2 regions of the Lachnoclostridium phocaeense genome follow, and region 1 is predicted to be linked to the other one. Evidence: predicted binding sites of a transcription regulator. Region 1 holds the regulator's gene; the other holds the start of a gene.
The links. The regulator HrcA, encoded in region 1, represses chaperone genes, less so after heat shock. The targets are predictions, from matches to a motif close to TGTTAGCACTCNNNNNNNNNGAGTGCTAACA.
Positions count from the first base shown of each region.

Region 1 (4,216 bases):
TTCACCACAGGGGGCACCGGTTTTTCGCCCAGGGATCTGACACCGGAGGCCACCATCGCCGCCTGCGACCGGATGGCTGACGGGATCGCGCAGGCCATACGGAACTATTCCATGTCCATCACCCCAAGGGCTATGTTCAGCCGGGCTGTGTCCGGCATCCGCGGCGGGACGTTGATCGTCAATCTCCCCGGCAGCCCCAAGGCGGTGAGAGAGGCGCTGGACTATCTTCTTCCTCATTTGGACCATGGATTGGAGATTCTGAGGGGGACGGCCCGGGAATGTGCCCGCGATCACGAAAAATAAAGAGAAAATTCCCGCTTGTCTTTAGCGGCAGATGAGAGTAAACTGATGCTAGAACGACAGCCCGGGCAGGGCAGGAGGAGAGAGAGATGAAGATTTACGACACAGTAAAAAAGGAAGACGTGGAGATCGCTGATTACAAGGACCTTATCAAGATCATGCAGGATGGACGCCAGGTGGATCTGTACTTGAAGGAGAAAAAGTCGGATGAGGACGGGTACATGACCTGGGATGTGGAGCACTGGTCCAGCATTGCCCCCAAGCGCTTTATCCGCTGCTATTCCCTGGAGGGAAGAGTATTGGGAGAGTCTACCGGACACAATATCTATGATCTGGACAATGCTTTTAAGCCTGAGGAGGCTGCAAAGATCGAACTGAGCTAAAAGAGCGTGCAGAAAGCGGACGTGCAAAGAGAAGATCCCGGAGAAGAGAAAATGGTTCCGGGGTCTTCTTTTTCACTCTTGTGAAGCTGGAGAGAACGATGTGACCCGGAGCACTTTCTGCATATCCTCCGGAAGAGGGGCAGTGAATTCCATAGGTTCCCCGGTCATGGGATGGGGAAAGGACAGCCGGTGGGAGTGGAGAGCCTGCCGGCTGATGTGCGTCATATCCGGATTGTAGAGGTAGTCTCCAATGAGAGGATAGCCCAGATACTGCATGTGGACCCGGATCTGGTGGGTGCGGCCGGTTTCCAGCTTCAGTTTTACAAGGCTGTGGGGGCCGTAGTGCCCCAGCGTCTCATAGTGAGTGACTGCCTCTTCCCCCTTTTCAAAATCCACCATCCGCTCGATGATGGAGGTGCCCTTGCGGGCTAAAGGGGCACAGATGGTGCCGGCGGAGGGGAATACGTGTCCGGATACAATGGCCAGATACTCCCGCTCCAGGATCTTTTCTGCTGTCATGGTGGAGAGAATGCCGGCGCTGACCAGGTGCTTTGCCACCACAGTCAGGCCGGAGGTATCCCGGTCCAGCCGGTTGGAGCAGCGGAAGATGAAGGGTTTGCCCTGCTCTTTGTAGTACCATGCAAGGGCATTTGCCATGGAATTGGTGTAGTTGTTCATGGAGGGGTGTATGGGCATGCCTGCCGCCTTGTTGATGACGATGATATCTTCATCTTCATATACGATATCCAGGGGCAGATGTATGGGCGGTATTTTCCCGGAGACTCCGGTCTCGTGGATCTGGACTCTCAGGGTGTCTCCTGTCTGTACCTGTCCGCGCATATAAGCATGTACACCGTTTACAAGGATGCTCTGGGGCATCCTTTTTATGACAGAGAGATTCTGGCGGGAGTAGCCTTTTCGCCTGAGAACCTGTTCCACCCGTAGGCCGTCTTCTTCTTTTCCTATTATATAGTCGATGGTTCTGTCCATTTTTGTCCTTCCTTTCAGGCAGAATCTGGCCGCATGGGCCAGGTCAGAACTAGAGTATAGCATATAAAATAAGAATTTTCATAAATTTCACGTAAAGTGTAAAAAAATTATAAATCCTGTTGACAAACAAAAACCAGAGTGATACATTAGTAACCGTAGAGATTAGCACTCGTACCAAATGAGTGCTAACAATAAAAAAGGAGGCAGCCAGGATGCAGGTCAGAGACGGACTGGGTGAGAGAAAACTGAAAATTCTTCATGCGATCATCCAGAACTACCTGGAGACAGGGGAGCCGGTAGGTTCCAGGACCATTTCCAAGTACACGGACCTGAATTTGAGCTCTGCGACGATCCGAAATGAGATGGCGGATCTGGAAGAGCTGGGATATATCCTGCAGCCCCATACATCAGCGGGAAGGATTCCTTCCGACAAGGGATACCGCCTATATGTGGATATGCTGATGGAGGAGAAGGAACAGGAGCTTAATGAGATGCAGGAGCAGATGCTGGACAAAGCAGACAAGATGGATCAGCTCCTGAAGCAGGCCGCAAGAGTTCTGGCGGCGAACACCAACTATGCGACCATGGTTTCCACTCCCATGAACAGCGCCAACAAGCTGAAATTCATTCAGCTCTCCCAGGTGGACGATGAGCAGATCATTGCGGTGATCGTGCTTGGAGGAAATGTTATCAAGAACAAGATCATCAATGTAGATGAGCCGCTTGGCAATGAAAATCTTCTGAAGCTGAACATGCTGCTCAATACCACACTGAACGGTATGTCCATTGAGGAGATCAACCTGGGACTGATAGCAAGGCTGAAGGAACAGGCGGGCATCCACAGCGCGGTGATCAGCGATGTGCTCGATGCGGTGGCAGATGCCATCCAGTTAGATGAAGACATGCAGATCTACACCAGCGGGGCCACGAATATTTTCAAATATCCGGAGCTCAGCGACAAGAAGAGCGCACAGGAGATCATCAGTGCCTTTGAGGAAAAGCAGCAGCTCACAGAGCTGGTTACCCAGACTCTTTCCCAGGAAGACAACACAGGCATCCAGGTGTATATCGGAGACGAGACACCGGTGCAGACCATGAAAGACTGCAGTGTCGTCACAGCTACGTATGAATTGGGGGACGGCATGAAGGGAACGATAGGTATCATCGGCCCGAAGCGTATGGATTACGAACATGTGTTAAAATCGCTGAAACACCTGCAGGGTGAGTTGGATGCGATTTTCCATAATAAAGAATAAGAAAGGTGGATGGACCCTTGGAAGAAAATAAAAACAGCAAAGAAGTAAATCAGGAAAAAAGCCAGGAAGATATGGTAAAAGAGGCTGTGGAAGAGGCCAAGAAGACCGCTGCCCAGCAGGAAGATCAGGGCGAAGGCGGCGAATCCTCCGCAGAAGACGCGGAGAGAGCTGAGAAAGACAGCACAGAGAGCCCGAAAGAGGATGACGAGGAAGTTTCCTCCGAGGAGGAAAAGACCGAGGGAAAGAAATTTTTTGGCAGAAAGAAGAAAGATAAAAAAGATGAGAAGATCGAGGAGCTGACAGATAAGCTCACAAGACAAATGGCTGAGTTTGATAACTTCCGCAAGCGTACAGAGAGGGAGAAATCCCAGATGTATGAAGTTGGAGCGAAAGATATCATAGAGAAGATCCTCCCCGTTGTGGACAGCTTCGAGAGAGGGCTGGATGCAGTGAAAGAGGAGGAGAAGGACCACCCCTTCATGCAGGGCATGGATAAGGTGTACAAACAGATGATGACCACACTGGCAGAGATTGGTGTCAAGCCGATCGAGGCAGTGGGACAGGAATTCAACCCGGATTTCCACAATGCAGTGATGCATGTGGAGGATGACAGCTTTGGTGAGAACATTGTGGCTGAAGAATTCCAGAAAGGTTACATGTACCGTGACAGTGTTGTGAGACACAGCATGGTGAAGGTGGCCAACTAAAAAGCAAACAACGAAATTTAAAATATAACAGGAGGAATTAATCATGGGAAAAATCATTGGTATTGACTTAGGTACAACAAACAGCTGTGTCGCCGTTATGGAAGGTGGACAGCCGGTAGTCATCGCTAATACAGAAGGCGCAAGAACCACACCGTCTGTAGTTGCATTTACAAAGACGGGAGAGCGTCTGGTAGGGGAGCCTGCAAAACGTCAGGCAGTTACAAACGCTGAGAAGACAATTTCTTCTATCAAAAGAGAGATGGGATCTGATTACAAGGTATCCATCGACGGAAAGAAATATTCTCCGCAGGAGATCTCCGCTATGATCCTTCAGAAGCTGAAAGCTGACGCAGAAGGATACCTCGGAGAGAAAGTGACAGAGGCTGTCATCACAGTTCCTGCTTACTTCAACGATGCTCAGCGTCAGGCTACAAAAGATGCCGGCAAGATCGCAGGCCTGGATGTAAAACGTATCATCAACGAGCCTACAGCAGCAGCCCTGGCATACGGCCTTGACAATGAAAAAGAGCAGAAGATTATGGTATATGACCTCGGCGGCGGTACATTCGATGTATCTATC
Region 1 is NZ_CAUGIN010000009.1:87,624-91,839, forward strand. It holds gene Q5911_RS06075 (MOSC domain-containing protein) at 1-303, shown strand, start outside; gene Q5911_RS06080 (hypothetical protein) at 390-683, shown strand; gene Q5911_RS06085 (RluA family pseudouridine synthase) at 756-1,673, opposite strand; gene hrcA (heat-inducible transcriptional repressor HrcA) at 1,886-2,929, shown strand; gene grpE (nucleotide exchange factor GrpE) at 2,947-3,636, shown strand; partial or broken gene Q5911_RS06100 (Hsp70 family protein) at 3,680-4,216, shown strand, end outside.

Region 2 (4,216 bases), on a different contig from region 1:
TCATCACGTCGTAGTTTCCGTGGGCGGAAAATCCCAGATGGCGGATACGTCCGTTTTTCTTCTGCTCCATGAGATATTTGTGGATGCCGTGGGACTCATCCAGGTAAGCGTCTATGTTCATCTCGCACACATTGTGGAAAAGGTAGAAATCAAAATACTCTGTCTGGCACTTCTTCAGCTGCTCCTCAAAGATTTCCTCCACCTTGTCCATGTTGGAGAGGTCGTAGCCCGGGAATTTATCAGCCAGGTAAAAGCTCTCCCTTGGGTATTTGGAGAGAACGCGGCCCATCACCAGCTCGGAGGTGCCGTTGTGGTATCCCCAGGCAGTATCGTAATAGTTTACACCGTGGTCCATAGCATACTGCACCATATCGGCTGTGGCGGCCTCGTCTACCTTCGCGTCATCGCCGTCAATGACCGGCAGGCGCATGCAGCCCATGCCCAGGGCAGACAGCTTTAAATCTTTGTAATCTCTGTAGATCATCTTTGTCCACTCTCCTTCTCTTCATTTCAGTCATCCTGTATAAAAAGTATCAGGGAACTATATTTTATTATAATTCCCCGATACGAGAACCGCAAATACTTAAATAAAATACCCGGTCATACTTATTTTCTATACTTTTTATTTTGTCAGCAGCAGCATGATCTCGTTGCTCCTCTGTACAAAGGCTGTCATCTCCTCCGGTGTCAGAGGCTTGTGTGCCAGCATGGCCATGTCGTAGAGCTGTTTGCAGATGACAGGTGTGTTCTCATTGTCTCCGTGCTCTGCCACAAACTGTACAAGAGGATGGTTGGCGTTCAGCGTCAGTGTGATCTCGCCGCCAAACATGGATGCATCCATGCCTGCCATGCCGTACATTCTCATCATCTCCTGCATACGGCGGCTCTGCTCGGACAGGGTGATCATGGAAGCCACCTTGTCGTCTTTCAGTTTCTCCACTTTCACGTCCAGCTTGTCATTTTCCATAACTTTGCGGAATGTCTCCACAAGAGCGTCCGTTGTCTTCTGGAAAGCCTCTTTGTCCTCTTCTTTTACTTCCTCTTTTGCATTGTCCGTAATGTCCGCGTCAATGCGCTGGAACTGCAGGTTCGGGTTTCTCTGCTCAAGCTGGGTGATGAACGGAGAGTCGATGTTGTGGTTCAGGATCACCGCATCCTGCCCCTGGTTTTTAAACATGTTAATGTACTGGCTCTGCTGCTGCTCGTCAGATACATAGTAGATGGTGGTCTTGGGCTCTTCCTTCTTCTCCTCGCCCTCCTTTGGCTCCTCTTTTTCCTCCTTGGGGTCGATGAGCTTACCGCCGTTTGCCTCCACGCACTCTTTCAGCGTCATGTATTTGTGATCCAGGCTCTTGAAGAGGATGTAGTCCATCATCTTGTCGCAGAATTTCTCGTCCTTCAGGCAACCGAACTTGATGAACGGGCTGATGTCATCCCAGTATTTCTCGTAGTTCTCCTTGTCAGTCTTGCACATGCCGCTCAGCTTGTCGGCAACCTTCTTGGAAATATAGTCTGCGATCTTATTTACAAATCCATCGTTCTGGAGCGCGCTTCTTGATACGTTCAGCGGCAGGTCCGGACAGTCGATGACTCCCTTTAACACCATCAGGAACTCCGGAATGACTTCCTTGATGTTGTCCGCGATGAACACCTGGTTGTTGTACAGCTTGATGGTTCCCTCGATGGAGTCGTACTCTGTGTTGATCTTGGGGAAGTACAGGATACCCTTCAGGTTGAACGGGTAATCCATATTCAGGTGGATCCAGAACAGTGGCTCCTTGTAGTCCAGGAATACCTTCCGGTAAAACTCTATATAATCTTCCTTTGTGCACTCATTTGGATGCTTTGTCCACAGAGGCTGGGTGTCGTTCACCGGAACAGGACGCTTGTTGATCTTCACCCTGTCTCTGGCAGGAGATACTTCCACCATCTCCTTCTCCCCGTTCTCGTTCTCCTTCTCCTCCATCTTTGCATCCTCGTGGATGTGCTCTACGACCACATCATCGTCCCGAAGGTCCGCCTCATCGATGGTCTCATACTCCTGCTCGGCATTGGCCTTCTCAAGGAAGATCTCCACCGGCATGAAGGAGCAGTACTTCTCCAGCACTTCACGCACTTTGTACTCGTTGGCAAACTGGAGGCTGTCCTCATTTAAGAACAGGGTGATCTCCGTCCCCACTTCCTGCCGGTCTCCATCGGACATCTCATACTCTGTGCCGCCGTCGCTTGTCCAGTGCACAGGAGCTGCCCCCTCCTGGTAGGAAAGTGTGTCGATGTGTACTTCGTCCGCCACCATGAAAGCGGAGTAGAAGCCAAGACCGAAGTGACCGATCATGTCATCCTCTGTCGTCTTGTCCTTGTATTTCTCCAGGAACTCTGTGGCTCCGGAGAAAGCGATCTGGGTGATGTACTCCTCCACCTCGCCGGCTGTCATTCCCACACCGTTGTCGATGAATTTCAGTGTCTTGTCCTCCGGGCTGACGATCACACGGATCCGGGCCTTGTAGTCATCCGGAAGCTGGTACTCTCCCATCATATCCAGCTTTTTCAGCTTGGTGATGGCGTCGCATCCGTTGGAGATCATCTCACGGACAAAGATATCGTGGTCTGAATAGACCCATTTCTTGATAATAGGAAAAATATTTTCGCTGCTGATAGACAGACTTCCTTTTTTTGCTGCCATTTATATCACTCCTTAAATCTCAATCTGTTTTGTGCGGGACCTGACCCGCACCCTCTGCATGTTATGATAATACCCGGGAGCGCAAATGTCAATATAAAATTAGCACTCATCGCAAATGAGTGCTAATAACTTTATAAAATCCATAAACCTTCTATAAACTTTGCTCTTCATGTCTACTCCACGCTCTTCAGAGACTCTACCATGTCTATCTTCTTCAGCTTGAAGTACATGACCCAGTTGACGAACATGGAAAAGCCGAGCGTGAACAGGAAGCTGTACAGATAGCTGGTAAGATCCAGCACCCTGCCGAACATGACGTCGTCCACCTCCACAGTGACAATGACAAACTGCAGCAGCACCCAGCCAAGGGCCATGCCCGCCACCGCGCCGATGAGGGTGAGCAGGACATTTTCCCTGTACACATAGGCAGCCACCTCCGTGTCGTAAAAGCCCAGCACCTTGATGGTTGCCAGCTCCCTCTTTCTCTCCGTGATGTTGATGGTGTTCAGGTTGTAGAGAACGATAAAGGCCAGCATGCCCGCCGAGATGATCAGCACCACAATGACCAGGTTCAGACTCTGCAGCATATCGTCAAGGCGGTCCTCTATACTGGAGGTATAGCTCACGTTCAGCACATTGCTGTCTCCAAGGAGCCTGCCGCCCACTGCCTCGATCTGGTCTGTCTGCCCCTCTTTCATCTTAAACAGCACGCCGTTGGAGGCGGCCTCTTTCCCGAACAGCTCCCTGTAGTAGTCCGGTGAGAGGTACAGGTAGTGTCCCATATAATTCTCGCAGATGGCGTCTATGGTCACTTCCTTCACACCCATGCCGTCGTCCTCCAGAGTGACTGTATCTCCCACCTCCACGCCAAGGTCGCTTGCCGCCTTCTCGGTCAGGATCACCTGCTCCTTCTCCAGGGAGTAGGTCTCCGGCTTTGTCCGGCTGTGGAAATCCAGGAAATCGCCTACGTTTTCCAGATTTTCAGGCACTGTCAGATAGATTTCCATGGAAGTATCTCCCGCTGTCACTTCCAGGTTCTGCATGCGCACCATCAGCTCCCCGCTGACTGCTGACTCGTCCCTGACAAGGGCCGCTATCTCCTCCTTGTCCTCCCGGGAAATCCCCGCGTCAAAGTACACCGCCGCATCGTAGGTCTGGATGCTGTTGTACTGCAGCTCCGGTATGACAAAGATACAGTCCTTCAGTCCGAAGCCCACCACCATCAGGGCCATACAGCCTCCGATGCCAAACACAGTCATGAAGAAACGCTTCTTGTACCGCACCAGATTCCGGATAGAAGATTTCCAGGAAAAATTCAGATGCTTCCATATGATCTTCACCCGCTCCAGAAGGATGCGCTGCCCCTGCTTCGGTGCAGGCGGCCGCATGAGCTGGGCCGGCACGGAGGCAAGCTCCCTGTAGCAGGAGAAAATGGTCGCCGCCAGGGTGCACAGCACGGCGATCAGCGTGGCCTGAACGGCATAGCTCAGGTGATAGGGCACGAGGATGTCCGGTATGTGCTGATACATGATC
Region 2 is NZ_CAUGIN010000016.1:28,127-32,342, reverse strand. It holds gene Q5911_RS08800 (aldo/keto reductase) at 1-484, opposite strand, end outside; gene htpG (molecular chaperone HtpG) at 623-2,683, opposite strand; gene Q5911_RS08790 (ABC transporter permease) at 2,857-4,216, opposite strand, start outside.
Region 2: a site for HrcA is predicted at 2,781-2,811, ahead of htpG (molecular chaperone HtpG). Genes of this name have one in related genera too.